Regions from separate parts of the Tatumella sp. UCD-D_suzukii genome, predicted to be linked through region 3. Evidence: predicted binding sites of a transcription regulator. Region 3 holds the regulator's gene; each other region holds the start of a gene.

What was found. Region 3 encodes CRP, which controls carbon source genes, mostly activating them, when cyclic AMP is high. Its sites were predicted from a motif close to ATGTGANNNNNNTCACAT; they were not measured.
Region 1: a site for CRP is predicted at 8,040-8,057, ahead of CG67_RS11750 (sugar transporter). Genes of this name have one in related genera too.
Region 2: a site for CRP is predicted at 1,976-1,993, ahead of CG67_RS00590 (nucleoside-specific channel-forming protein Tsx). Genes of this name have one in related genera too.

What each region holds. Positions count from the first base shown of each region.
Region 1 covers NZ_JFJX01000053.1:391,059-401,190, reverse strand. The annotation lists gene guaD (guanine deaminase) at 1-872, opposite strand, end outside; gene ydfG (bifunctional NADP-dependent 3-hydroxy acid dehydrogenase/3-hydroxypropionate dehydrogenase YdfG) at 1,292-2,041, shown strand; gene CG67_RS11785 (DUF1283 family protein) at 2,174-2,518, shown strand; gene CG67_RS11780 (DUF1161 domain-containing protein) at 2,561-2,824, shown strand; gene bioD (dethiobiotin synthase) at 2,870-3,550, opposite strand; gene CG67_RS11770 (ROK family protein) at 3,660-4,871, opposite strand; gene CG67_RS11765 (LysR family transcriptional regulator) at 4,985-5,875, opposite strand; gene CG67_RS11760 (MFS transporter) at 5,968-7,230, shown strand; gene CG67_RS11755 (cytochrome b/b6 domain-containing protein) at 7,406-7,966, shown strand; gene CG67_RS11750 (sugar transporter) at 8,084-9,295, shown strand; gene CG67_RS11745 (YegP family protein) at 9,330-9,668, opposite strand.
Region 2 covers NZ_JFJX01000001.1:121,111-131,242, forward strand. The annotation lists gene CG67_RS00585 (MFS transporter) at 1-694, opposite strand, end outside; gene CG67_RS00590 (nucleoside-specific channel-forming protein Tsx) at 917-1,789, opposite strand; gene CG67_RS00595 (OsmC family protein) at 2,230-2,703, shown strand; gene CG67_RS00600 (LysR family transcriptional regulator) at 2,742-3,638, shown strand; gene CG67_RS00605 (MFS transporter) at 3,753-4,958, shown strand; gene CG67_RS00610 (peptide MFS transporter) at 4,994-6,463, opposite strand; gene CG67_RS00620 (EAL domain-containing protein) at 6,954-7,652, shown strand; gene CG67_RS00625 (hypothetical protein) at 7,794-8,501, shown strand; gene CG67_RS00630 (fimbrial protein) at 8,635-9,696, opposite strand; gene CG67_RS00635 (fimbria/pilus outer membrane usher protein) at 9,708-10,132, opposite strand, start outside.
Region 3 covers NZ_JFJX01000007.1:13,092-23,223, reverse strand. The annotation lists gene tsgA (MFS transporter TsgA) at 1-226, opposite strand, end outside; gene ppiA (peptidylprolyl isomerase A) at 486-1,049, shown strand; gene CG67_RS02875 (aminodeoxychorismate/anthranilate synthase component II) at 1,191-1,772, shown strand; gene CG67_RS02870 (aspartate aminotransferase family protein) at 1,855-3,072, shown strand; gene CG67_RS02865 (YccS/YhfK family putative transporter) at 3,116-5,203, opposite strand; gene crp (cAMP-activated global transcriptional regulator CRP) at 5,271-5,903, opposite strand; gene CG67_RS02855 (OsmC family protein) at 6,205-6,609, shown strand; gene CG67_RS02850 (phosphoribulokinase) at 6,646-7,515, opposite strand; gene CG67_RS02845 (YheU family protein) at 7,599-7,823, opposite strand; gene CG67_RS02840 (hydrolase) at 7,820-8,842, opposite strand; gene CG67_RS02835 (LysE family translocator) at 8,900-9,508, shown strand; gene CG67_RS02830 (ABC transporter ATP-binding protein) at 9,808-10,132, opposite strand, start outside.

The sequences.
Region 1 (10,132 bases), on a different contig from region 3:
GAGGAGCCGGTCTGCTGAAGACACGTCCATTCCTTATCCTGCAAATGAATACAATGTGCAAAGACGCTGCGTTTACCCGTCAGCTGATAGTGGTCATACACGCCGAGGTAATTGTCATGTTCCGGGAAGAGTTCACTGACCCACTCAATTTCCCGTAAATTTTCACTCAGATGGGTCTGCATCCAGGCATCCGGATATTCACGGCGTAATACACCGGCCTGTTCCAGTAATGCCGGTGAGGAGGTGGGAACAAATCTCGGGGTAATGGCGTAACCCAGCCGCCCTTTACCGTGCCACCGCTCAATCAACTGCCGGGTCTGTCGGGCGCTTTCCGCCGGGTCTTCCAGTAACGCCTCGGGCACATGCCTGTCCATCATCACTTTCCCGGCAATAATGCGCATGGCATACTTCTGTGCTTCACGAAAGAGCGCATCCACGGACTGAGGATGCACAGACGCAAAGACCAGCGCAGTAGTAGTACCATGGCTGAACAGCTGACGGATAAAGAATGCGGCCATCGCACTGGCATATTCACTGTCGCCATACTTGCTTTCCACCGGGAAGGTATACTTTTCCAGCCATTCCAGTAACTGCTCACCATAAGCAGCAATCATCTCTGTCTGCGGAAAATGAATATGGGTGTCGATGAACCCGGGCAGGATCAACCGTCCCTGGTAATCAGTGAATTCACAGCCTTCCGGCACATTGTTACCGTCATCCCAGGGGGTCAGCGAAACGACCTTTCCGTCGGCAATTAATAACAGTCCGTCGGGCAGATAACGAAACTGCCCGGCGATTTCATCACTGTGGTGTGCCACTCCCGCATAGTGTATAAATGCAGCACGGAACCCCTGCAGGCGTTTCTTTGACATCATAGCTCCCCGTCTCCTTTCCGATCTCTGTCCCGAAATCTGCTGATCACGTATCAGTGGTATGACAGGAAGTTTGCAAGTAACGTGCCAGAGAGGATTTTTTTAAATTAGTCTTTTATTTTCAATACGTTAAATAATTTCCCCCGGGTTATTACTGATGTGCGGGTTTTACCGGGCTGTCCGGAAAGGTAATCGTTTGCTTTTTGATGGCAACCGATTGTCCTGATAATTATTCCCGGTTGGAAACTGCTGCTCACGAAAACCCTGCCCTGCTATAGTGCAGAGAGATCACATATGCACAATGGAGGGGCGTCGCGGCTCCCCGGGGCCCGTGACCATTGATAAGGTATAGGCATGGGTCAGTTTTCAATGCTATGTTTATGGCATATCTCAGGAAAAATAACAGGACATAAAACACTATGATTATTTTGGTAACAGGTGCGACAGCAGGATTCGGGGAAGCTATTACCCGCCGTTTTATCGCGAACGGGCATAAAGTCATTGCCACCGGACGCCGGGCCGATCGCCTGCAGCAACTGAAGCTCACTCATGGCGACAGTCTGTATCCGTTACAACTGGATGTTCGCGACAAGGACGCTATCGATCGGGCGCTGAGCGAATTACCGGAAGCATGGCAGGCTATCGATATCCTGGTTAATAATGCCGGGCTGGCACTGGGGATAGAACCGGCACAGAATGCCAGCACTGATGACTGGGAGACCATGATAGATACCAATGCTAAAGGACTGGTGTTTATGACCCGTGCCGTGTTACCGGCCATGGTCGCCCGCAATAAAGGCCATGTGATTAATATCGGCTCAACCGCCGGTAACTGGCCTTATCAGGGCGGCAACGTCTACGGAGCCACCAAAGCCTTTGTGCGCCAGTTCAGCCTTAATCTGCGGACAGATCTGCAGGGTACCGCGGTTCGTGTCACCAATATCGAGCCAGGCCTGGTGGGAGGCACTGAGTTTTCAAATGTCCGCTTTAAAGGCGATGACAGTAAAGCCAGCTCCGTGTATGACGGTACGCAGCCGCTGACTGCCGAAGATGTTACCGAATCCGTTTACTGGGTATCGACGCTGCCTGCCCATGTCAATATTAATACCCTGGAAATGATGCCGGTCTGCCAGGCGTACGGCGGTCTGAAAGTCATGAAAAATGTCTGATGCCGCCGCCGCCCCTGCCACGGTGCCCTCACCGGACACATGGCTGGCAGGAAAAGCCGTTCAAATGTTATACTGATAGTCGCAGGTACAGCTAAGGCCGGCTGTCCGTCATTGAGAATAAAGGAACTCAATATGAAAAAGACCTCTGTGATTTTACCGGTAGTTCTGTGTGCGGTGATGGGTTGCGGAACACTGGCAGCAGTACCTGCCGTCCGGGCGGCGACACAGCACATTGTTATTGATAACGGCGACAATGCGCTGACAAAAGAAGAAGCGCGTGAGCGCCAGCAGCAGTGGGATGATACCCGCTCACTGCGGCATAAAGTAAATCGCAGGGTTGAGAAAGAGTTTGATAAAGCTGATAACGCTTTTGATACCCGTGATAAATGTGAGCAGAGTGCAAATCTCAATGCTTACTGGGAGCCGAATACCCTGCGCTGCCTTGACCGGCGCACAGGACGTCCGATAACTCCCTGATGATAATAACAATTGCGTCTTTACAAAGAAAAGGAACCACATATGAAACGTAAAATCTTATGGGCCGGTGCCCTGCTGATTGCCTGTCCTTTGCTGGCTCAGGCATCTTGCGAGTCGGTAAAAGCCGATATCAGTAAAAAGATCATTGCTAACGGTGTACCTGAGACCGGCTTCAGCCTGGATATCGTACCAAGCGATCAGGCCGATCAGAAAGGTGGCCTGGTGGTCGGGCATTGCCAGAACGACAGCCAGAAAATTGTCTACAAGCGTCTGAGCGACAGCAACAGTCCGTCTTCTGCCGGCTAATCCCGGGTACAGGAGCAGGCACCCTGCTCCTGTCTGTTCCCGGCGTTAACTCTCGAATATCGCCTCTTCCGCCCGTGACAGATCCAGAAACTTCGTCAAGTCACGTTGCTCTGCTCTGGGCAGATACGGAATTTCCCCCAGCAAAGGAGCACCAATCTGTTTTTTCAGCACTTCAATAATACTGGCATATTCTGCCAGCCCCGGGTTGATACGGTTCGCTACCCACCCGTAAAGTGGCACGCCGTCATTCAGAATCGCTTCGGCACTCAGTAAGGCATGATTGATACATCCCAGTTTGATCCCGACGACCAGGATCACCGGTAATTGCTGACTGACGACCCAATCGGAGAGTGGCCTTTCGTTATTCATCAGACAGTGCCATCCCCCCGTCCCCTCCACGACCACGCAGTCAGACTGTTCGCTGATGTTATCAAGCCCGGCGGTCAGCACTTCATAATCCACCCTGCACCCCGGACTGGTACTGATTTCATCGCCGGAAAGCGGAAACGGATTAATATCTTCATACGCAAGCCCGACAGAGCTGGCTTTCTGCAGTAATAGTGCGTCGTTATTCCGCATGCCCTCCGCGGTCGGCAAAGCATTCTTCGCGACCGGCTTATAACCCACACAACGTTTTCCCTGTTGTAAAGCGACCTGCAACAGGGCCAGTGAGACAACTGTCTTACCTACAGCAGTGTCTGTGCCTGTAATAAACACTTTTTTCACTTGAGCTCCCCGGGAAAATTCTGACTGATAGTTCAGATAATTGAATGTAAAACGCATTTTAGGGGATTACCGGGGGGGAGGAATTGCGTTAACGCAAGTTTAAGGCAACTTAACCTTGTAAAAGCTGATGCAATAACTCACCACTGTATAACGCCTCTTTAATCAGCGCGGTACCAGGCCGGGTATCTGCCCCGCTGAAGCTGGCAGGTTTTATGATCAGCGAACCGCGGCGTCGGGCGACAGACTCCTTTTTTATGGTGGAATACAGGGCAGGATAAAAGATTTCTGCGGCATTATTCAGCGCCGAATCTATCAATATATATTCAGGATTAAACAGATTCACCAGCATAGCCAGACTCCGCCCAATCTGTTCTCCGCTATAACGGATAATCGACTGCGACGGCAGATGACCCGAGAGCGCTGCATGACACAATGCGGCTATTTCAGTCCCCGGCAACAGGGGGGGGCCGGACTCTGCGGCACTCTGGCGCCAGCGTTCTGTCAGAGGGCTGCTTCCTGCCAGGGTATTCAGGCAACCATAATGGCCGCAGTCACAGCGCCGTCCCCCGGGATCCATCACCGTATGTCCCACCTCTGCCTGAGTCGTGCTGTTTTTATGCAGGAGTCTGCCTGAGCTGATGACCGCAGCCTCTATCTGCCGACCGGCCACCAGATAAATAATGTCATCAGAACCTTTGGCAGCACCGAAGAAATGTTCAGCCAGCAGACTGGCCTTCAGATCCTGCTGTACATAAATAGTGAGCCCTGTCCGCTGATGCAGACTTTGCGCCAGCGGAATATCTCTTGCGTGATAATAAGGTATGCGGTGCACTGTGCCGCTGGCAGCATCAATCACCCCCGGCAGAATAAGTGTGATTGCTGTCAGGCGTTCGGTTAGCGCGTTATAGCGGGAAAAAAAGTCCCCGACAACTTCTGAGAGATAATCGGGAATACAGGTGGCGGGATCCGCCGGCAGATCCTGTTGTGAGCCTGCCACCTCATGCCCGCTGAGATCACGCAGCGTAATATACAGAAAACGCCCCGTAATACGTAACACCAGAAAATGCCAGGTTGCACAATCCAGCACCAGGCCGGTTGCCGGTCGCCCCCGCAGTCCCGGTTCATTAAGCCCGCATTCACGAACCAGCCGGGCCTCAAGCATTTCGCGGATAATTTTAGTAATACTGGCCGGAGCCAGCAGGGAAAGACGTGACAGTGCGATCCTGGAGACCGGACCGTAACAGTCAATCAGGCGATAGACTGTCCCGGCATTGACCTGCCGGATCAGGTCGGTGTGTCCTGGCTGATGTGCTGCGTACACTCGCTGCCTCCCTGTTTTTCAGTTACCCGCTAAATCAGAGTGATTATGGTGGATTTACCAAAGGGACGATGGCAACAAATAAGGAAATGTGATTGACTTCACGCAAGATTATTTCAGGACAGGGTCGCCAGCAACTCCAGCATATGACGCAACGGCGCCGTTACCTGTCGGTGAGCGGACCAGACCATCCATAATTCGGAACGGGCATCCGTTTCGGTCAGCTCCAGCCAGACGACTTCACTGAGCCTGGCCCGGCGGAAAGACCTCGGTAAAATAGAGACACCAAGCCCGGTCGCCACCAGCCCGAGGATTGCCATCGCGTCCCCGACTTCCAGCGTGATATTCGGAGTAACCTCATAACGTTGCAGCAGCCCAAGGATCTCACTGTACAACGCCGTCCCGCCCTGGTGGTCGAAGAAGATAAACGACTCATCCCGTAATTGCTGCAGGGATATTTTTCGTTCACCGGCCAGCGGGTGATCTTTATGCACCACGGCACACATCGTTTCGGTCTGTAATAAGCGGTACTGAAGGTCATCCGGCAACGGAGTATTACGCATGATCGCCAGATCAATCCGCCCTTCCTGCAGCGGGGTCAGCAACTGCCGGCTGTTTCTGTCCTGCAGGTGAAGATGCACATCCGGATAACGCCGCCGAAACCGGTAGACAACGTCCGGTATTTGCTTAATCAGCGGTGCAGAGGAGGTAAAACCGATACGTAATTCCCCGCTGTCGCCGTAATGCAGTCGGGAGGCGCGCTCGCTGGCCTGATCCACCTGCAACAGGATGGCCCTGGCATCGGTCAGAAACTGTTCACCTGCGGTCGTCAGTTCTACCCGTCGATTATTTCGGACGAAAAGACAGGCATCCACGGCTTCTTCAAGCTGGCGGATCTGCTGACTGAGCGGCGGCTGAGAGATATTCAGCCGCAATGCTGCACGTCCGAAGTGCAGTTCTTCCGCTACCGCAATAAAGTAGCGCAGATGCCTTAACTCAATATTCATATTTAAATCATCTTATTTGAGATTATTAATATATTAGACAACTTATTTGCTGTTTCCTAGAGTATCCGCACCTGAATAACAGAGGATCTTTCATGAACAGTACGTCCCGGGCGACGACGCTTCCGCTAGCGGAAGAAGAGAGCCCTGCCCAACCGCGAAGTAAATCCCCCTATATTACACGCGGTACCCGGGCCTTCCTGCAGGTCACCCTCGCCCTGTTTTCTGCCGGTCTTGCCACTTTTGCCCAGCTCTATTGTGTTCAGCCGATACTTCCGGTGCTTTCCCATCATTTTGATATCACTCCGGCCATGAGTAGCGTATCGCTCTCTGTCTCTACCGCCTGTATGGCTCTCGGTCTGTTGATCACCGGGCCGATTTCAGATGCCGTAGGCAGAAAAAAAATGATGGTCGGTGCACTGATCCTGGCAGGCTGCTTTACTATCGCCTCTTCGCTGATGACCAGCTGGACCGCGATGCTGGTGATGCGAGCCCTGCTCGGTTTATCCCTCAGCGGTGTGGCCGCCGTCGCCATGACCTACCTCAGCGAAGAGATGCACCCCGGAGTACTGGCTTTCTCCATGGGACTCTATATCAGCGGTAACTCTATCGGGGGGATGAGCGGCCGGTTGTTAACCGGAGTTATTACTGACATCGCCAGCTGGAGAATTGCAATCCTTGCCATCGGTTGCTGTGCACTGGCCGCCGCGGTCATGTTTGCCAAAATTCTGCCCGCTTCACGCCATTTTCGTCCTGTACCACTGAAACCTAAGGCGTTGTTCATTAATTTCCGTCTGCATTTCCGTGATAAAGGCCTGCCGCTGCTGTTTATTATCGGTTTCCTGGTGATGGGCGCTTTCGTCACCCTGTTTAACTATATCGGCTACCGGCTGTTACATGCCCCGTATTCCATGAGTCAGGCCACTGTCGGGTTGATTTCTGTCGTTTATCTGGCGGGTTCCTGGAGCTCGCCGAAGGCCGGTGCCATGAGCGCACGCTTCGGTCGCGGACCGGTGTTCCTGAGCTGTGTCGGCCTGATGCTGACAGGTGTGCTGTTAACACTGTTTGCATCCGTCTGGCTCATCCTGCCCGGTCTTCTGATGTTTACCGGGGGGTTCTTTGCCGCGCACTCCATCGCCAGCAGCTGGATAGGCATACGTGCCCGTCGGGCCAAAGGTCAGGCATCTTCCATGTATCTGTTCTGCTATTACGGAGGGTCCAGCATTGCCGGCACCTCAGGCGGAATATTCTGGAAACTCTACGGATGGCCAGGCGTGGCCGCATTTATCGCCGTGTTATTATCACTGGCGCTGCTGGTCGGTTATAAACTGATGCGCCGGCTGCAACCTGTCACCTGATCTCCGTCCTCCTGTGAACGCCCGGTCCCGGGCGTTCATCTGATGTTTCCCCTGTCTGCAACCTTCTTCCCGTTTACTGACAACTTCCGCCACGTTTTCCCTTATACTGTCTGCTCTTTTGTGGTCCGGCCAGATACCCATCCACCGGACCCGGTTTTTTTAATCTGCGGAGTAGATGATGTCCGAAAATTATCAGGGGGGTTACCACCGCTGGCAAATCCGTTTGCACTGGTTAACGTTGATACTGCTGGTAATTGTGTATGCCACCATCGAGTTGCGAACCATGGCGGCCCGGGGGTCTCTGCCAGGCAGGATCCTGACGGGCACACATATGAGTTGCGGTGTGCTGATTTTAACGGTGATGGTTATCCGTCTGGCGTTACGATGCGTCTTCAAATCACCACAAATTACGCCCCGGTTACACTGGCTGAATAAAGTGGTTTCCTGGCTGGGCCAGTGCGCACTCTATCTGCTGTTTATCGGCCTGCCGGTGATGGGAATAACCTCGCGGTATCTGCATGGGATCCCCTGGCAGTTGTTCGGGATCCCTATGCCACAATCACCGCATCCTGATGTCATGCTAAGCCGCGAAATTATCCGCTGGCATGAAATCATTGCGCTTTCCGGCTACTGGCTGATTGGTCTGCACGCGATGGCGGCTCTCGCGCACCAATTTCTTCGTGAAGATAATGCCCTGCAAAATATGCTCCCCCGGCGGTGGCGGAAAACTGATTAATCGTTTCTTTCTGCAGCAGACAACCGAATTAAGGGTTTCATCAGCCCGGTAAAATCGTCACAATTGTTCTATAGTGTGATGCAGATCACTCAACAGCTAAGGGAAAAAGCATTTTTTATGACAGCAGATTCGCCAACAATGCATGAAAACCCGGCTAACACCTCCAGGAAAGTTGCCTGGTTACGGGTTCTTCTGATGGCTATTGCAGCCTTCATTTTTAATACCACGGAATTTGTCCCTGTGGGACTCCTGTCCGATATAGCTTCCAGCTTCAATATGAAAACGGCGGATGTCGGGATCATGCTGACGATTTACGCATGGTGTGTGGCCTTGCTTTCGTTGCCTCTGATGCTGGTGACCCGCAATATTGAACGCAGGATCCTGCTGGTCGGCTTACTGGTGATTTTCATCGCCAGTCATATTCTGTCCGCCTTCGCCTGGAGCTTTAATACCTTACTGGTTTCCAGGATCGGGATAGCTATCACCCATGCGGTCTTCTGGTCGATCAACGCCTCTCTGGCCATCCGTATTGCCCCGCCGGGCAAAAAGACCCAGGCACTGAGCATGATTGCGACCGGGACGGCACTGGCGATGGTTCTGGGCGTACCGCTGGGACGGATTATCGGTCAGACCATGGGCTGGCGTACCACCTTCGGGCTGATCGGGGTGGCCTCGTTTGTACTGATGATCATGCTGGCCAGACTGCTGCCGAAAATGAACAGCGAACACACCGGCTCCCTGAAAAGTCTGCCGGAACTGTGTCGTCGCCCGGCCCTGCTGAGCATGTATTTGCTGGTCACTCTGGTAGTGACTGCGCATTATACGGCTTACAGCTATATTGAGCCTTTTATGCAGCAGATAGCCCACCAGGATGAAAACTTTACCACCCTGCTGTTATTGCTGTTCGGAGGCGCGGGGATCTTCGGGAGTGTGCTGTTCAGTGCTCTGGGTAAACGACTGCCTTCCGCGTTACTTGCCGGTGCTATCGCAGCCATTACACTCTGTATGGGCCTGTTGTGGCTAACCGCGACCCATCCGGGTGAAATAAGCCTGCTGTGTATTGTCTGGGGAATAGCGATGATGTCGATTAACCTGGCGATGCAGGTAAGGGTCTTGTCTCTGGCCCCGGATGCGACGGATGTAGCCATGTCTCTGATGTCAGGTATTTATAATATCGGTATTGGTGCCGGCGCGCTGATTGGTAATCAGGTCAGCGCCCATGTGGGAATGTCCGCGGTCGGTTATGTCGGTGCGGCCTTCGGTGCCGTCAGCCTGCTGTGGTGTCTTTACAGCCTGCGGAAATATCCGCAATTACGTTCTAACTTCTGAAACTATCCCCGGGACCCCGGGGATGCTCAGCAGCTCAACGGGCCGGAAGTTCAGTGACTGGACTCCCCGGCCCGTTTTTTTTCACCGACTCAATGCCTTTATCCCGCGCGGCCGTGGAGCTATAAAGCTCACTCCGTCCGATTACCTGATGATTTGCCGAACGCAACGTAAAATAAGGCTCGCCATTTTTAGCCGTCAGGTGTTGATAATTGTGGTCATCGGGACTGTGTTTCTGAACCGAAGCAATCCCGTGATGACACGCGCTCTTCGTCGTGTACCCCTCACTGCTGAGGATAATTTCACCATTCGCAGCTTTCAGTCGGAAATAATATTGCTGATCTTTCCCCTGAAAGACCTCATACTTTCCACTCATGTTGGCTCCTTTATCTGGTTAACCCGTTTAAGTGTTTGCCGGATTGGCCTGAAAAGCAACCTGGGTACACCGCTAAAGTTACCATCGTAGCGAAACTTCACTGTGGCTAACAAAAAACCGGTATTCACGTCTGATGATTCCGGTAGTATTATCACACCACACCCCGCGGCTTAAGGCTTACGCCTTCCGCATCCGACAGGAAATGTGCACAAAGTCAGTGACGCAGAGACTGCGTTGCATAATAATTAATGTCATAACATAATTAACATTGCTGAGGCTTTTATGTGTTCTCTGTTGGTACAGATAACGTCTGCCGTCTTTGCGTAAACGCTCCCCCTGTTTTCACTTCCCTGTTTTTTCAATATGACGGAGTGGAACATAACATTACCCTGCCATAAGAGACTACAGCCCCGGGCGGCTCCTGAATCTCTGTCATTTCAGTAAGCTACATATTCCGGCCATTG
Region 2 (10,132 bases), on a different contig from region 3:
GTGCCAGCCAGCGGGCAGACTCCGGCAGATTACGCCGGATACTCCAGATAATCAGCGAACAGACGGCTCCGGCAATAATTACCCATCGCCATCCTTCCAGAGTCAGAAACGTTTGCGGGATAAGCCACCAGGACATGATGGCCACAACAGGAACGGAAAGAAACTGGATAAAGAAGGAGAAAGCGAAAGCCCGGCTACGTAAATGTGCAGGCATCCATTCCGAGAGATAGGTATCAATAGTCACAAGTTCGACCCCCAGCCCAACACCGACCAGCAAACGGCAAAGAATGATCCCTTCAGCACTGTGCTGGAAGGCCATGAGCAGAGAAAATACCCCGTACCAGGCCAGTGCACACATAAAGGTCAGCCGGCGGCCAAATTTGTCTGCATATTTGGCCAGTAAACTGGCACCCAAAAATAAGCCGAGGAAGGTGACAGAAGCAAAGGCCGCCTGATCAGATATTCCAAAAACACCTTCATGACCCGTATGAAATATCTTTTCTGCCAGTAAACCTGAACTAATATACCCTGTTTCAAATAAATCGTAGAGTTCAAAGAATCCGCCGAGGGCTAAAAGCGAAATAAAACACCAGAGGCTTTTGCTTGCCGGTAATGCATCAATGCGTCCGGCGATTGTCGTATTATTGCTATCGGGGGTGGCAGATAAATCTGCTTTACTCAAAGACGATGACATAAATCATTTAACCTCGGGCTTACTGTATTTGCAATTCTGCTTATCAACTATTTTTATAGGGAAGAAAAGATAAGCAGTGAACGAAAATCCAGAATAGACGAAGGAAATAAAAAAGACGAGGGTAATTTTTTAGTGATTAACCGTAATAATAGCGGGGAGATGTTCCGCGAAATATTTTCGCGGAACAATACCGTTATCAATAATAACGGAGGGCGGGATTAATCAGAAACTATATCCGACGACTGCATAGTATCCCCAACCGGTATTCCGTGTTGAGAAGTCACCCTGACCAAAGTTAAGCGTTGAACCATCGGCCCATTGCCCGCCGTTATGGAAATAACGGGCCACCAGAGAGTAATGCAGGTGGTTATAGGACAGTGACAAGATATGGCTGGAAGCGATGGCGTTACCGGTACGCACAGGGCCAGCCTTCTCACCCAGATCAGAGTCCCAGTCGACATTAGTAAAACCAATGTAGGAGAGGTTTCCGCCCCACAGAGTGGTCAGTGGTAACATGTATTTAATTTTAAAACGGTAGCCATCCCAGCTATTTTCATTAGCCGCACCGTAGTTCTGCCATTGATATTTCGCGTAAACGTTCATGGATAATGCCAGCTTAGTGCCGGTATCAATATCGGTACCCAGACCCATATACCAGGTATTCTGGCGATTGGCATTATTCGGGCCCATATCGTAAATATAGTTATTAGCGAAATACCATTCTTTAAACGGACCAAATGCCAGGCTGGTTCCGGTCAGTTTATCAATAGAAAAGCGAGGTTCAATTTCCATAAACATCGGTGAACCCTTGCGTCTGTCCCAGATGCCGTTGTCATTGCCATTTCCGGTGCCGAAAAATTTTGGCAAATCAACATACCCATAAAAATCAAACCAGTCTTTATGAGCAAAGGCTTCATATTCCAGGTAGAGATCATTATTTAACTGAGGTCCGAAACGGGTGTGATAACTGCCAACGACATTGACACTCTGATGCCACCAGTCAGACACATAGGTCGGTGAGGTGTCTGCAGCATACGTATGGCCAGTCACAGAGCCAGCCAGAAGTGTTGCTGCCATCATTATTTTATATTTCATTTTATCGTCACCATTTGCTGAATACTGAAAGAGCGCATCTGAATACAGACGCAAAAAATGGAGTCAAACCAGATGCATAAGGCTGATAAACCGTGTTAACCCGGAATGATCATGCCGGATATCATACGTTAGTAAATGGAGAATCTTCACAGTTGTTATAATTTGTTTCATTTTTTAGCAAATATAATGTGACCTGAGTCACATTATTGTCCTCTTTCCGGGGAGGAAGGGGATAACTCCACGGAGCCGCTTTACAAAAAAATGCGATATTTCCGGCCTGTCGGGGTGGGAAGCAGGGCCGGGCAGGGATCCTGCAGCATGTCATCAGGATGACTCCGGATAAATCACTTTCCGGAAAATCGCATAAGAAAGTATGATGTTTTAATACTGATGGCCGGGGTCAGAGGCTATCGCCTGAAGCAAAGCTAACGGGGATCATTATGGCAGCAAGACAGCATCATTACCGTGTGACAGTTCGCTGGACCGGAAATCGTGGCGGGGGGACATCATCTTATAAAGCCTATGGACGTGACGGGGAGTTACAGGCTGAAGGGCGGGAGCCGATTGCGTTAAGTGCCGACCCTGCTTTCCGGGGGGATAATAGCCGCTGGAATCCCGAACAACTTCTGCTGGCGTCGGTTTCTGCCTGCCATAAATTGTGGTATCTGCACTTATGTGCAGATGCCGGTATCGTCGTGGAAGAGTATCAGGATGAGGCTGAAGGAACGATGGTGGAAGGGGTAAAAGGCCATTTTACCGGCATTATTCTGAAGCCGCGTATCCGCTTGCAGAATGATCAGGACAGGGATCGGGCGGCTCAACTCCACCACGCCGCGCATGATGCCTGCTTTATCGCAAACTCGGTGAACTTTCCGGTCGGGTGTCAGCCGGAATTTGTGGCCAGCGGCAGGTAATACCCTATATCCCCGCACGACGGATAACAGGATAACGTATGCAACAGGGTGAAAACCTGCAGGCGATGTATATTTTTGCCCGCGTAGTGGAACAACAAAGTTTCAGTCTGGCGGCGGGGGTATTGGGCATATCAACAGCCACAGTCAGCCGCGAAATCGCCGCACTGGAAAACCGTCTGGCGATGAAATTATTACACCGCACCACCCGCAAGGTGAGCATCACGGAATGCGGGCTGTTTTATTATCGCTATTGCGAAAGCCTTAGCAGGCAGGTATCAGCGGCAGATGATTTCATTCACCGCATGCACAGTCAGCCTGCGGGACAGGTCAGGCTGGTCGCGCCGGTGACTTACGGGTGTCAGTGTATTGTCCCGGTGCTGCAACCCTTTATGCAGCAAAATATCCATGTGCGTGTCGATCTTGATCTGAACGACAGGGAACCGGACATGATCCACGACGATATTGACGTCGCGATCGTGGTTCGCCAGCGCCCACCGGATCAGGGGTTGTCACAGCCGCTCTCGGTGATCCCCTGGGGATTGTATGCGACGGAGGCCTATCTGGACAGGCATCCCGTACTGACGTCACCGGAGCAGCTTAGCCGTCACCAGTTACTGACCTTTCACGGGCCGGCCCATCAGGCTGCCCTCAGTTTCCGGAAAGAGAAAAAACGGATAGAAGTGAATGCGGTTAGCCGGTTCCGGGCCAATAACAGTATGGCATTATTAACCGCGGCCTGCGCCGGAGCGGGCATTGCCTGTCTGCCCTCCTACATGGTGCATCAGGCCCTGGCAGAAGGCACATTACGGCCGGTCCTGCCTGAATGGCAGTTGCCCGGGCACCATAGTTATCTGCTGCGAAAGGTCCAGGAGACGTTCTCTTCTCCGGTCACCCGGTTATGTGATTTACTGACTGAAAAGCTCAGAGACGCCTGATTATTGCAACAGTGCAATAATCAGCGGACAGCCGGTAAATATCTTCCGGCGGCTGTTCTTTCACTCTGCCTGACGTTACGCTTTCCTTTTCTATGAGCAAAGCAGGTTATTGAAATGGCAGACTATTCCGGCAATCTTTCAGAGGAAGATCCTCACTGGCAGCGTAATCTCTGGGTTTGTACCCTGGGATCTTTCAGCACACTGATTGCCATGACATTGCTGTTGCCTTTTCTTCCGCTGTATCTGCAGTCCTTAGGTGTTAAAGGCACGAGCAGTATCGCCCACTGGTCTGCGGTGGCCTATGGGGCAACCTTTCTCACGGCGGCATTGACGGCACCCTTATGGGGACGGCTGGCAGATAAATATGGCCGTAAACTGATGCTGATCAGGGCCAGCCTGGGGATGGCTGTTGCTATGTCACTGATGGGTATGGCAACAGCGCCCTGGCAACTGGTGGCTTTACGTTTACTGGCGGGTTTATTGGGGGGTTATGCTTCCGGTTCGATGATTCTGGTCGCAGCACAAACCCCGAAAGAGAAAACAGGTTATGCGATTGGCATCCTTTCCGGCGGGATCATGGCCGGAAATATCGTCGGTCCGCTGGCCGGAGGCATGCTTCCCGCGATTATCGGGATACGCGAAACCTTCCTGCTGACCGGGGGGATTATTTTTCTGGCCTTTCTGGGTACGCTGCTCTTGCTTAAAGAGGAACGCCAGCCGGCCAGGCATTCCCCGTCCCAGTCTGCGGTGCAGCAACCGGTACCTGTCGCGGTGAAGGTAATGTGGGTGTCTGCGATGTTACTGATTTTCGCCACGATGTCTGTGGAACCGATCATTACCCTGTATGTTGCCAGCCTGATCTCTGATCTGACGCAGGCGACGTTGTTTGCCGGGGTTATCATGGCGTCCACGGCCTTAGGCAGCATCATAGCGGCTCCGCGTATCGGCGCATTGGCTGACCGGACAGGGCACTGGCGTGTACTTTCCTGCGGTTTACTGATTTGCGGTATTTTGCTGATCCCGCAGGCCTTTGTGACTGCGGTATGGCAACTGCTGGTGTTGCGTTTTCTGATGGGCCTGGCATTAGGGGGAATGCTGCCCTGTATCACTGCAATTATCCGCCATCATGCACCGGCCGGACAAACCGGTCGCTTACTCGGGTATTCCACGTCGGCACAATATATCGGTCAGGTCTGCGGGCCATTGTTTGGCGGTGTGGTCGCAGGTCAGGCAGGTATGCCGGCCGTTTTTTTGGGGACGGCGGTGATAATGCTGATAGCCTCAGGCATTAACACGGTCTGGTGTAAGAGAAGGGTATAAAAGACGACCCCGGCATTTGCCGGGGTCGGTCACACTCAGGCCTCTGTGCGGACCTGCGGGTTGATCATACGACGTAATAACGGGATAAGTACGGCGATCACCACGGCGGTGATCACTGAACCCCAGCCCAGCAGGTTAAAGACATGGCTGTAGCCCGGGTTGGTTGCCACAGGCGTGGTATTACTGTTATCCGGCATCATGCCGGAGAAATAGTCTGCCAGTACCGATGCCACACCGGTCACCATCATCCAGCTACCCATCATCAGCCCCTGATGCTGTTTCGGTGCCAGTTTTCCGATCATGGCATAGCCAATCGGGGAGATCAGCAGTTCGCCGATACTCTGCAGAATATAACTGATCACTATCCATTTGAACGCCATCAGACCATTACCGCCCGCCAGGGAGATCCCCACCGGTAAGACCAGCATACCCAGGCCGATAAACACCAGCGAAGAGGCAAACTGTAGTGGTATGTCAATCCGGTAACCTTTTTTACGCAGGCGGTTAAAGTACATCGCCATTAACGGACCACCGATCACAATAACGATGGTATTAATGTTCTGGATCCACTGCGGAGCGACTATCCAGCCATAGACATTCAGGTCAATATTATGTTCGGAGAACAGCATCAGTCCCATCGGTGCCAGCTGATACAGTGACCAGAAGACCAGAGAACCGAGCATCAGAATAAGGTAAGCCCCCATACGTGAACGCTCATCGGCCACCGGGTGTTTTAGTGTCATCAGGCACAACAGAATGAAGATCAGACATCCGATAGCGATAACAAAATAGCTGCTGATAGCGGCATAGGTCAGCATCACACGAATAATTGGTAGCAGAACGACCAGGATAGCCACCCCGGCGACCAGACGCTTCCGGTAGGTCGACGGGCTGACCTGTGTCAGTGGGGTGCTTTTATCTTTCAGGTGAGGCCAGAAAACCAGCGCTGCGATGATGGCGATAATGTTCCCCAGCGAAGCAAACAGGAACAGTGCCTTGTAGTTTTCGCTCAGCTGATAATAACCCGCGACAGTAAACCCGATAAAAAAGCCCAGGTTCATCCCTGCATAGTTCCACAGGAAAGCGCTTTCCCGACGATCATCTTCCGGCGCAAAACGCTGTGTCAGCATCATATTGAGGCAGGTCACATTCAGCCCGCTTCCGGTCAGGAACATGGCCAGTCCCCAATAAAGCCCGGTGACGCCGGCGCTGGCAATCAGATAACAGCCGATAACCTGCAACACCATCCCGAGGACAAACAGGTTACGGTTACTCAGATAGCGTCCCCCCAGGTATCCGCCAAACAGGTGAAGACCATAGTTAAACGCACCGAAAACGCCCATGATGGCATTCGCTGAGTCTTCGCTGAAGCCCAGTTTCTTTGTTGCGTACAGAACCAGTGTGGAATAGAGCACGGCAAAGCCGAGCGTAGAAAAAGTCTGGATGAAAAACAGAATGGCGGAACCGCTGATTTTCTCCGGTGTGGTTTTGACTGAAGCGTTCAACGCTTTCCCCTTATGATACAGATGTTGTGTAAATCTCTGGCGCGCACTGCAACAGCAGTGCACCGGACTTTTGTCAGGATTGTCAAAAAATGCCATCTTTCTGTAAAACTAACAACTATTAAATCTGATTATTTATGCATTAAATCCGGCGCAATGCCCATAATCCCCTTAGCAAAGACGACTATTGGTGAATAAGCAGAATAAAATTCCGCCGACTTTTTGTTCGTTTATTTGTACGATGAAGTACGTTGAGGTGCTACTGTCCGGAACCCTGGTGACGAAAAATCCCGGGCTGAGCGTAAGAAAAAATTCATTGGTTTTAACTATCTGAATCAACGTTTTAATCGTTAACTTTTTTAATAAAAGGCCGGAATTCAGGGGGTTCAGCGTTATACTTTCCAGAGTAAACAAAGCGCTGAGTCTTTCATCTATGCCTTGCATGCTGTGCTGGAGATTCTGACCACTAAGCTGTTTTCATCTCAGGTGAGTTATGTCTCCTTTACAGTTTGCTAATTTTTCAATCAATTTTGTTTTCCAGCCGATGTTTGGTAAAACCGGAGAGTTGTTAGCGGTTGAATGTTTATCGAGGATCACCGCCAACCACCAGGGGACAACAATCTCTCCGGAATTTTTTTTCCAAAGCGTCACTCCTGCCATGAGTATTGAGATCCTTAAGGCACAGATTGATTTAATCGGGTCTTACCGTGACTGGTTTATTCGTCACAATGTGATTGTGACGGTGAATATCGATGATAAGTCACTGGGCTTTGTGAACGAGCATTATCTGTCTGAAGGCAATGCCTTTGCGGGGTTTATCCATTTTGAAGTGAATGAATCTTCAGACAGTCTGGTACCTGAGTCTAACCAGGCCCCGGTATTCCATAAGCAGCGGACATTCTGGCTGGATGACTTTGGTTCCGGCCTTTCCGGATTCTCAGCTGTTTTCGATAATCAATTTCGTTATATTAAAATAGACCGATTTTTGTTCTGGAACTTTATGAGTAAGCCTGGCGGAAGCCAGCTGATGGGGGCGTTACTGAACTTCTTTTCATTAAATAATTGTAATGTGGTTGTCGAAGGTATTGAAACCGATCAGCATGAAAAATGGCTGTCTGAAATGCCGTACTATGCGTTACAAGGGAAGCTCTGGAAGGAGCTGACCATTGAAGAGTTGTGCTGTGCTGCCTGACAGAACCGCGGTATGACGTCTGTGGTGTCACAGGCGTGTGGCCTCTGTCTGCTATCTCATAAAGAGAGCAAGCCTTGTGAATACCTTCCTATTTTTATATGTTATTTTAAAGTTTCTCTTAAGTAAGAAGGCTTATCTCCTATGGCTGGTGTTAATACTGATCCGCAGACGCTCAGAAATGATCGTTTTGAACTGGTCGCAATCCTGCGTACCCTGCTGAAAGAAAAACATCGTTTTAGCCTCAGTTCTGAAGAGGGGCACGATTTCGAATTGCTACGTGTTGAATCCAGCCGTGTTTATCTGAGCCTCCCGCAAGCAGATTTTACCTTACCCGCAACTCTTGAACTCAGCGCAGAAGGGAGTGAAGCAAAAATTATTTTTACTCTGAATGCTGTCCGTCAGGAAGAAACCGCCGGGGGGACTGTACTGACCGGCGAGATCGGTAATGAGTTTAATTACTTTCAACGGCGTATTAACCTGCGCGTTCCGCTGCCTTTATGGAAAAACTTTACCCTGACGTTGCCGCTTTCAGGGCTTAGTGCACCCCGACCCTTTATCATCTATGACTTTTCGGTCGGCGGATTAGGCGTTTACACACCGAAGCTGTTGTCAGAAAAAGCCAAAGTCGGCGCGGTATTTAAGAAAGCATTATTGTCTTTAGGAGAATACGGTGAGTTTAAAGCCAATATTGAGATTATTGCGCTCAGTGAACTTGAAGAAGAACTGCCGGAATACCCTGGCTATCAGCAACGGATGTCAGTCAGATTTACGAATCTGTCACTGATAAATCAGCGTAATTTCCAGAAAATTGCCTATGCGTTCGAAGTCAATTTTAAGCGTAAGCGATAACCTGTCTCTGCCTCTTCCCTCCGATAACCGGAGAAAATTTCGGTTCCCCTCACACGACTGATAAACGACATACTCCGTTGCTTCTGCGACAGATAACGCTGTGGACGGCCCCGTGACGGGGCCGGAGCCAGGATTATTTGAACGTTATATTGACGGTGGCGGTGGTATTGAAAGTCCCTACTGTCGGTGAATTGGTAAGCCATTTCAGATAAGCAATATATCCGACCGGGATGGTTGTCGTAGAACTGCTGGTGATCGCGGTTGTGGTGAAGGGGTAGACCTGACCAAAGACAAGCGGTGTCCCGGTATTACTTTGGCTCGTCAGATAAACGCCGATCCCGGGTTTCGTGGACGGAATGAGCAGAGTGGGGTCGCTGGTGCTGACATCGTTACTACTAAAACTGGCGACCAGTTGCTGACCCACGCAGCCCCCCCCGGACACATTTGCGGTGACCGTAAACGGTATGGTTTTCGCTATTTTGCCGACCGCGGAGGTTTCACGCATGACATTACCGAAATTGATATTTGACGGTGAAATAGTCACTGTCGGAGTACACTGTATCACCCTGATATTATTGAAGTTAGTCAGGTTGGCGACATAGTTACTGTTTGGGGTGCTGTTAATGCCCAATACACCATCCACCTGAAATACGCCCGCGGTACCAATGTCTGTAAAGGTTGTTTGTGGTGCGACCCCGGTGGCTTTCAGGTAAATCGAAAAAGTAAAACTGATGGTCAGTGGTCTGGCCTGGCCGTACTTCGCATAATACGCGGAATCAAAAATCGTACCGCGCCCGACATCAATGGCTTTGGTCGCGACAGCGGTGTTAATAGAATCATAGTCTTTACCGTTGATCGTCACACCGACGCTCAGCGAAGGGTCTATTTTACTCAGACCACCCTGCGGGTTCCAATAGAGCCAGGCATCCTCTCCCCCCGGATAGCCTTGCATATCCCAGCAGGTAAAGGTGGCAGTATAGGTAGACGAACGCCATAAGACGTTACCGGCGGTAAAGTCTGATTTAGCAAAGGACACCGATCCAATCGGAAAACTTTGAGAAATAGAGCCTGTCGGTGACGGTGTGTCGGCGTAACTGCCCTGGCGGCAGGAGAGGGCGAAACTTTGCTGGCTGGCGAAAATCGCGCAGAGAACCAGCAAAGAGCCTAATAATTTTCGTAGGGTGTGCAGTGTCATTGCCTGGCTCCTCAGGGGCGTTGGCAGGTCAGTGTAATTTCCTGATATCCACTGGTTTTTGTCTGATCGGCCAGCTTATCGGGGATGAGTAAGAAACATTTATCGTTCGGGCCTTCACCCCATTTCACTGTCAGTTTTTCGCCGGCCGCAATGCCGGAGACAAACAGATCGCCTTTCATTCCCACGGTACCGCTATTACGTCCCCGGGCATTAAACACCCCCGCACCAATCTGCGGATAACTGTGATCCGGCAGGGAGGAATGAATGAGCAGGCTGTGGCCATAAAAGGTATTGAAAGTGACGCGGACAATGGCTTTCTGCATCGGGACGACCTGGATAACTGATTGCGGAATATCCAGCCCCGGACGCATCTCTTCGGTATTCAGTGCGATGGTATTGTACCGGTACGCCGTCAGGTTATTGACAATAGCGTACC
Region 3 (10,132 bases):
GCTGGCGTTTCAGAGGGATAATTTCCATCAGCCAGGCATTCAGGAAAATAGCGGCCAGGATCCCCGCATTAAGAAAAGTGAACGTATTACTCATACTGGACACCGGCACATTAAAGTACCGGGCAATATTATCCATGACCATCCCTGTCACGATAACTAATGCACCCGTTAGTGCATAAGAAAAAAAACTAATCCAGGTCAGGCCAATTCTGTTGGTCTTTGTCATTGTCGACACCCTAATAAGAAGAGAAATACTGGTTATAACGGCACAGGTAAAGAGTGAACCGTGATCTGCAAAAATAATCAATGCAAAATCATACCTTTATTGCATTAAATGTGTGATGTTCTTCAAATGTTTGTCCCGGCAGAGTGATTTTTTCCTGTGGTTAACCGTGCCATCACCCGGTAAACGTCTGGTTCTTACCTGTTTATATCACTACAATTAGTCGGATTTTTTGCACTATCTATCTAATCAGGGAGTTTTTATGTTGAAACGTACTTTGGCGACAGCTTTCACTTTGTTAGCTCTCTCTTCTGTCTCTGTATCGGCACTGGCCGATACCCATGTATTACTGACTACGACGGCAGGTAATATTGAGCTGGATCTTAATGATCAGAAAGCACCGGTGAGCGTTAAGAATTTTGTCAGCTACGTCAACAGCGGCTTTTATAACAATACTATTTTCCATCGGGTGATCCCGGGGTTCATGATCCAGGGCGGCGGGTTTACTGCAGATATGCAGCAGAAAACCGCAGGTGCGCCTATCCGTAATGAAGCTGACAATGGTTTGCAGAACGTCCGTGGCACCATTGCCATGGCCCGTACTGCGGATAAAGATAGTGCAACCAGTCAGTTCTTTATTAATGTGGCGGATAATGCATTCCTGAATCACGGTCAGCGTGATTTCGGGTACGCGGTCTTTGGTCGCGTTGTCAAAGGCATGGATGTGGTGGATAAGATTTCGCAGGTGGCTACCACGTCGAGTGGTCCTTACGAAAATGTTCCTGCTAAACCGATTGTGATCACTTCAGCAAAAGTCTTACCATAATCTGATGCGGTCAGTGGAGTACAGGGTTATTGCACTGACTTTACTCCGATACCATTCTCTGCCACAGTCAGCAGAGAGTGGTGCATTTGCATTGATGCGATCCGCTACCTCCCCGGTAACTGCCAGACAGAGATTACTTTCATGCTGCTCCTCATCGATAACTACGACTCCTTTACCTGGAATTTATTTCAGTATTTCAGCCTGACCGGAGTGGATGTCCGCGTTGTTCGGAATGATGCGATCACCCTTGAGGAGATGTGCCGATTACCTCTGACTCACCTGGTGATTTCTCCCGGACCATGTACACCGGATCAGTCCGGTATTTCTATGGCGGCCATTCGCCATTTTGCTGGTAAAATTCCTATTCTCGGGGTCTGCCTGGGGCACCAGGCGATAGTCAGTGTCTTTGGTGGTAAGGTAGTCCGTGCACGCCAGCCGATACATGGTAAAACATCAGCGATTATCCATCGCGGTATCGGCGTGTTCCGTCGGTTGAATAATCCACTGACGGTAACACGTTATCACTCACTGATCGCCGAGCAAGCCTCACTGCCGGAATGTCTGGAAATCACGGCCTGGACTGAGGTGAACGGTGAGCCCGACGAAATTATGGCTATCAGACATAAAACACTGCCTGTGGAAGGGGTACAGTTCCACCCGGAAAGTATTCTGAGTGAGCAGGGAGTGGAATTATTAAAAAATTTTGTGACTCAGGCCGGCTAAAGATTGCCTTTAAGTGATTTTTTATGCATATTTTATGGATTATTATTTAATCAGTCAGTGAATTAATCAGGCGGGGCAGGATATGGCACAAGAGAATATGGCAGTAACCCGGGAAACCTTTGATCAGGTTATTTTACCGGTTTATGCACCGGCGCAGTTTGTTCCGGTCAGGGGAAAAGGAAGCCGGGTCTGGGATCAACAGAATAAAGAATATGTCGACTTTTCCGGCGGTATTGCAGTAACGGCATTGGGCCACTGTCACCCGGCGCTGGTGAATACACTAAAAGTGCAGGGTGAAACGTTATGGCATACCAGTAATGTATTCACTAACGAACCGGCACTCCGTTTAGCCAGCAAACTTATCTCAGCGACCTTTGCGGAGCGGGTTTTCTTCGCTAACTCCGGAGCAGAAGCAAACGAAGCTGCCTTTAAATTAGCCCGTTACTATGCTTCCGTCCGCCATAGTCCGTATAAAACTAAAATTATTGCCTTCCATCATGCCTTTCATGGCCGGACGTTGTTCACGGTCACGGTCGGAGGGCAACCTAAATATTCCGACGGTTTTGGCCCTAAACCGGCCGATATTATCCATGTCCCTTTTAATGACCTCGATGCGGTAAAAGCTGTTATTGATGATCATACCTGTGCGATTGTTCTGGAACCTATTCAGGGCGAAGGGGGTATTACGCCGGCCACGCCTGAATTTATGCAGGGATTACGAGAGCTGTGCGATCAGCATCAGGCTTTGCTGGTGATGGATGAAGTTCAGAGCGGGATGGGACGTAGCGGTAAACTTTTCGCTTATGAGCACTATAGCGTGAAACCGGATATTCTGACAACCGCCAAAGCATTGGGTGGCGGTTTCCCTGTCAGTGCGATGCTAACCACACAGGAAATCGCTTCTGCAATGACTCCGGGGACACACGGGACAACCTATGGCGGGAACCCGCTGGCCTGTGCGATTGCAGAAACCGCACTGGATATCATCAATACACCGGAAGTCCTTGCGGGCGTAGAACAACGCCGCCAATGGTTTTATGAAGAACTGGAGAAGATTAACCAGCGCTTCTCCCTGTTTACCGAAATCCGTGGTAAAGGGTTACTGATTGGCGCAGAACTGAAAGATGAGTACAAACCGAAAGCACGGGATCTTCTACACGCTGCAGCCGATGCAGGTGTGATGATCCTGACGGCCGGTAACGGCGTGATCCGGTTTGCACCTTCACTGGTCATTTCAGAGCAGGATATTCGTGAAGGAATGGCCCGGTTAGCCACCGCCGCAGAAAAACTTTTTGGCTGAGACGGGAAGCTGTCAGGTGACAGCGGTATTGCTGTCACCTGGCTTACTTAGGGCTGCTTTTTTTGCTGAGCAGCCATTGACCGTGATGAGGGCGCTGACGCCAGACCAGGGAGGAAATCGTCCGCATCACCTTCAGATGGCTTAATATCTGGTTCAGTTGTCGTTCCACAATAGTAACCGGCCCCAGAGGAATTTTAATCTCTTCATCCATCACATTCCTGCTGTGATCCTCCTCGCTGTGAAAATCGAGTCGTTGCTGACATTGCTGTAAGGCCACTTCGCAGGATTGCAAATACTTTTCCGCCAGATCAGGCGTCAGCATCGTATGCTCACGTGAAAGCGTCGTCAGCACATTGATATGCTCGACAATAAACTGACTGTGTGTCACCCAGAGGTGCATTTCGCTAAGGTATTCGGTATCAAAGCCCGGTTCCTGCATAGCCTGGTTCAGGGAGCTGAACAGTGCATTGTGTTGCTGGTTAGCTTTTATCCTGATAGCTTCGGCCTCTTCTGCCCCGGGGGACGGCCCGAGAAGGACTTGCAGCGCTTTCTGATAGGTGGACAGGACATCCTGAGCATTTTGCCTCAGTAAGGCACTCTGCCATTGTGGCCATAACCACAGCATGCCGGCGAAAGAAATCAGGCAACCGAGCAGGGTATCCAGCAGGCGCGGTACCAGAAAGTGTGCACCGTTCAGTGCGAGCAATTGCAGGCTATACACTGCGGTCACGGTAGTACCGATAGTGGCCCAGCCGTAGTATTGCCGTGAGAACAGGTTGCTGAACAGGGTAAGCAGCAGCATAGTCAGTAAAATGGCGGGTTCCGGTGTGGCGAGCTGTAAGGAAAGCGCGGCAATAATCAGCCCGGCAAACGTCCCTAAGGCCCGGTGCTGTATCCTCACACGGGTAGCGTTATAACTGTTCTGGCTGACCAGAATAATGGTCATCAGTACCCAATAAGGCTTGGGCATGTTCAGCGACAGCGCAAGGGTACTGGCCACCAGAAGCATTACCGAAAAGCGACCGGCTGTGCGTAATGCCGTCGATTTTAATGACAGATAACTGCGTAATGCACTCAGGAAAGGTAACCGGCGTTTACTGTCAGCCATTACATCACGGCGGTAAAGCGGAGCCCGTGACTGCAGTACTTTTGCAATTTTAGAGAAGTGATATCCGAAGAAAGACCCCACCGGATTATCCGGGTGTTCACGGGCAATATTTTGCAAGTCTGCCAGTGATCCTGCCATTGAAAAATGTCCGGGAATTTGATGATAAAGAATATTATCTGCGGTACTCCTCAGCTGCGTACAAATTTCATCGGCGTTTTGTTTAATGATCGCGGCAGAACCACTTTTTTGGATCAATGTGCGCACATCGTCCGTTTCACCCAGCGTGACGGAAATATGTTCCTGTAAATCTTCAGCCATGATAAAGGTGCGGATCAGATATTTCTCGCGGCTGTTTTTGTCGGCAGACAACATATGGATCTGCTGGTAGGCGGTAGTGATCAGGTCGACGATTTTTTGCTGCCGGTTTAACAGCGCAGGCAACGATTTTTCCGTGTCTGTCGGGTCTGTTGTGGTCAGCAGGTGATATTTATCTTCGCAATAGCTGGCCAGCGCCCGATAGAGCAGACTGAGCGTTTCGCGCAGGGGCTGATCTTTCGACAATCTGAACCAGAACCAGTTAAAAAGCCCGTACCAAAGGGTTCCGCCGCCATACAGTAACGGTGGCCCCCAGAGAGGCATCCGCCCTGTCAGGCTGAGTGTGAAGGTCATGGCGATAAGCGCACCGGGTAACAGCCGGCCATACAGGGGGCTTATCTCTCCGCACACGCCAATCAATAAGGGCAGGGTAAAAACGATAAAGGGTAGCGGAACATGTCGCAGTAATAACCACTGCAACAGGAAACTGCTGAAGGCAAACAGCATTCCTCCGAGGACGATTCGCTCAAAGAAACGGCGGTGTGGGGTATCCAGTCCGGCGATATTACAGCAGGCAGGGATAAGGGAAAACAGCAAACCTTTCTGCAGGTTGCCTGTTAGCCCGCCAATCAGAACAGGCAGGAAAACGACCAGTGTCTGGCGCAATGCATAGTTAACTTCGGGGTGATAAATCAGTCGGCGCCACATCGAATACAATCGCTGATAAAAAGTAAAACAGAACACGGTAGCGGCAGGCTACCGTGTGGATGGGAAGTTAACGGGTCCCGTAGACGACGATCGTCTTGCCGTGAGCAGAAATCAGATTCTGATCTTCCAGCATTTTAAGAATTCGTCCGACGGTCTCCCGTGAACAGCCGACAATTTGTCCTATTTCCTGGCGGGTAATTTTAATCTGCATCCCGTCCGGATGGGTCATAGCATCAGGCTGACGTGCTAAATTCAGCAATGTCTGGGCAATACGGCCTGTGACATCAAGGAATGCCAGATTACCGACTTTTTCGGACGTTACCTGTAACCGGCGCGCCATCTGTGAAGATAAACGCATCAGAATTTCGGGGTTCACCTGAATGAGTTGTCGGAATTTTTTATAAGAGATTTCAGCAACCTCACATGCCACTTTGGCACGTACCCAGGCGCTGCGTTCCTGATCTTCTTCAAAAAGTCCCAGTTCACCGATGAAATCTCCCTGGTTAAGATAAGAAAGGATCATCTCTTTTCCTTCTTCATCTTTAATTAAAACAGCCACGGAGCCTTTCACAATATAGTACAGGGTTTCTGCTTTCTCACCCTGGTGGATAAGGGTACTTTTGGAAGGATACTTATGAATATGACAATGGGACAGGAACCATTCGAGTGTAGGGTCTGTTTGTGGTTTACCGAGAACCATTCTCTTTTATCCTCTGTTGTAATCGTGCCGGAAATACAGGGGTAAGCTCCTGCCAGGCAAGGAAGTCATAGGGTATTTTTATTGGCAATTACCGCAGAAAAGCAGATTTTGTTCCGGAGCTTTCTACCGTTTCACCATAATTGTAATCTGATAAAAAAATGTCTCACTCTTTGTTTGTAGCACACACTGGCGCAACTGTCTCCTGTTGTATGTTCAGACTGTAACGAATGCCAGCAGATTGCTGTTTATCCTTTGAAGGAGTAATCTGAAACCTGTTTTTTCAGAGCAGAGAGTAAGCATAATGCAGGCACGCGTAAAATGGGTTGAGGGACTCAGCTTTATCGGAGAATCGGCTTCCGGACATCAGGTATTAATGGATGGAAACTCGGGCGATAAAGCGCCAAGCCCGATGGAAATGGTGCTGATGGCCACCGGAAGTTGCAGCGCCATCGATGTGGTTTCAATCCTGCAAAAGGGGCGTCAGGATGTGGTGGACTGTGAAGTTAAACTGACCTCTGAGCGCCGGGAAGAGGCACCTCGTTTGTTTACGCATATTAATCTGCATTTTGTCGTCACGGGGCGCAGTCTGACGGATGCTGTGGTTGAACGAGCTGTCACATTGTCTGCTGATAAGTATTGCTCAGTGGCACTGATGCTGGGGAAAGGTGTGGAAATTACGCATAGCTTTGAGGTGATAAGCCTTTGAAAGCCTATTGAGTGCCATCATGGCACTCAATACGGTCTACTGAAACTGCTTTTCTTCCATTAACCGCTTCACCAGTGGTGTCATGATTAACTCCATTGCCAGCCCCATTTTTCCGCCCGGCACGACCAGTGTATTAATGTGCGAAATAAAAGACCCCTGAATCATCGCCAGCAGGTAGGGGAAGTTAATGGCTTCCAGTCCCCGGAAATGAATTACCACAAAACTTTCATCTAATGAAGGGATGGTTTTGGCAGCAAATGGGTTAGAGGTATCGACGGTCGGAACCCGCTGAAAATTGATATGGGTACGGGAGAATTGCGGTGTTATGTAGTTAACATAATCATCCATGGAGCGAACCACTGAGTCCATCACCGCTTCCCGGGAATGGCTACGTTCGCGGGTATCCCGGACCAGTTTTTGAATCCACTCCAGGTTGACAATCGGGACGACACCGACCATCAGATCCACTTTATCTGCGACGTTGTACTGATCCGTGACAATTCCGCCATGTAACCCTTCGTAAAATAAAACATCGGTATCATCAGGCAGAGGTTGCCAGGGCGTAAACGTGCCCGGTACCTGCTTCCAGGGCACAGCTTCATCATAAGTATGGAGATACTTGCGGGAGCGGCCGGTTCCCTGAGTTCCGTACTCAACAAAGGTCTGTTCCAGCATTGCGAAATCGTTGGCTTCAGGGCCAAAGTAGCTGATATGCCGGCCGGAATCTCTGGCTTTGCGTATGGCAACATCCATTTCCGGGCGACTATAACGGTGAAAGCTGTCCCCCTCAATTTCGGCGGCCCGGATATTCAGCTGCTGGAAGATTTTTCTGAATGCCAGACTGGTGGTGGTGGTTCCGGCCCCGCTAGAGCCTGTGACGGCAATGATTGGATGTCTGGCGGACATTAGGCTGTGCTCCCTGAATTCGTTCGGCTGACTGCATTGTTAGCATGTCTGCCGGGACCTGTCATCACTCAGGTGAGCAGAATTTATCTGTTCTGTCTGAAGGTACTGGCCTGCATTAACGACACTGATTCGTTCAGTTCAGACCAGACCACCACGATTTCACCGGCCGTAAGCTGACGATGAATATCCTGTGTTTTTTCCTCCAGCGTTCGTTCTTCTTCACCGTAATCGGTACCTTCACGGAGGACAAACGATTCGATCAGGTTATTCAGCGTCTCAGGATTGAGTTGTTGCCAGGGAATAATCATGCTTTTTTATCCAGCCAGGTTGAAAGCCATTGGGGGATCCGTTTCTCCAGCCACATGACCGGACGGGTTAATGTTCCGCTGACAAAACCGACATGCCCGCCATATTGGCTGAGCTGATAGGTAATGCTGGGCGAAAGATGCTCCGGGTTCGGGATAACGTCCGGTACCATAAAGGGATCATCCTGAGCATGGATAATCAGCAGCGGTTTTTCAACACCTGAAAGCATCGGCATACCGCTGGCTCGCCGGTAGTAGTCGGTCGCGTCGGCAAAACCGTGTATTTTCGAGGTAACTTCGTCATCAAAGTCTCGTAACCGGTGGATCTGCTTCAATCGCTCAGGAGAAACCGACAGTAATTCCGGGTAAGCTTTCATTTTCCGGCGGGCACTCTTCTTCAGCTGTGACAACAGGTAAAACTGATAAAAGCGTGAGAAGCCCTGTTCCAGTTTAGAACTGCAGGGCTCAAGCATCAGCGGGGCAGAGACGATGACTCCCGCATCCAGCAGACAGTCACTTCCCTGAGAACCCATCAGACAAGCCAGCATATTACCCCCGAGGGAGAACCCAATCGCTGCAGTGGGCACTTTTCCGTAGGTTTCCTGCAACCACTGCAAAAAGTAGCTGGCATCGCCAATTTCACCGGAATGATAGCTTTGCGTCATGCGATTAGGTGCTTTGCCGCAGCCGCGAAAATGCATCACAACACCCAGCCATCCCTGCTTTTTAATCGCAGAAAGCAGGCCATGGGCATAAGGGCTGTTAATACTGCCTTCCAGGCCGTGAAAAATCACGGCTCGGGGCTTGTGGCGTGCGTGTTCCGGGTCTTCGCTCCAGGCAAGATCGACAAAATCACCATCAGGCAATTCCAGTCTCTGCCAGCAGGGTTTGATCCGGACAATACGTCTCAGGATCCTGGGCAGGAGCGTCTGAAGGTGAGGGTTTTTCAGTTGAGCAATCGGTGTGAAATGCTCATCTGTGATACGACAATTATTCATGTTGTCGGGACTTGTCTGATCCATAACTCACTGTATATTTAAACGGTTTAATTTCATCCTAAGACAGGAAAGGTGCCACGCATGGAAATGGGGTTATTTCTTTCACTACTTGGCTTCCTATGGGTTGCCGCGATCACACCTGGCCCTAATAATATGTTACTTACTGCATCCGGCGCCAACGTTGGTTTTTTTCGCAGTATTCCGCTCATGCTTGGCATCATGCTGGGTATGCAACTCATGCTGCTGTTGGTCGCTTTTGGTATCGGCGGCCTCATTCTGATTTATCCGGCGCTTCACTTATTGCTCAAAATTGCGGGCAGCCTCTATTTACTCTGGCTGTCATGGAAAATCGGCAGTGCCCCTTATGAAGTGCTTGAGGTAGACCTTTCTCCGGACAGAGGGAAAGCCATGCCATTCTGGCAGGGAGGTCTGCTGCAGTTGATCAACCCTAAAGCCTGGTTGATGTCATTAGGCGCAGTTGCCAGTTTCAGCCTTGCCGGAGCAGAATATCGTTCGTCTGTACTTGCCATCAGTTTCGCGATGTTTCTGGTCAACCTTGTGGCCGGTATCATTTGGCTGGGCTTTGGGACGATGATTGGCCGCTGGCTTAAAAGCCCGCAGGCATGGAAAATCTTTAATATCTTTATGGGGCTGCTCACCGCATCCTGTGTCATTCTGATCTGGCTTTAGACACTCATCGGCCCGGCAGGCAGTCATGACCCGGGTTCAGCGGAGACAATTGACTGAACCATTATATCAGGGGATCGTATGCTGATAATGCAGAATATTCCCTGAAAACCCGGCGACAAATTTATTGTTTTCCCGGCAGACAGGCAAGTCTTTATTCATCGAATCGGCTGAATTGTTAACAGCACCGGCTACGCAGTGAGTGGCCGGTGACTGTCCTGGTTATCGCGTTTGACTCACCGCGAACCTCATGTTGCCGGTACTATACCGGCTATAACGCATGAAAAATTAAGGGGTCAGCCTTATTCTGCTGACTGCATCTGTTCCAGTTGCTCCTGAAGTTCCAGCCACTCCATTTCACAGGTTTCCAGAGCTGACTGGCTTTCCGCCTGTACTTTCAGGGCAGCGGTCAGGTCATCTTTGCGTGCAGCATCATACAGTTCCTGCTGACCAAGCAACGCTTCATTCTCGCTGAGGGTATTCTGTAATAACGCCATTTGCTTTTCGATTTTATCTATCTTTTTCCTGACCGGTTGTGTCAGGGCCCGGAGTTCAGCATCACGACGTTTCTGGTCTTTGCGTGCCTGGGCGGAATTACCCTGAGCTGCGGCAGGGGCCTCTTTGACC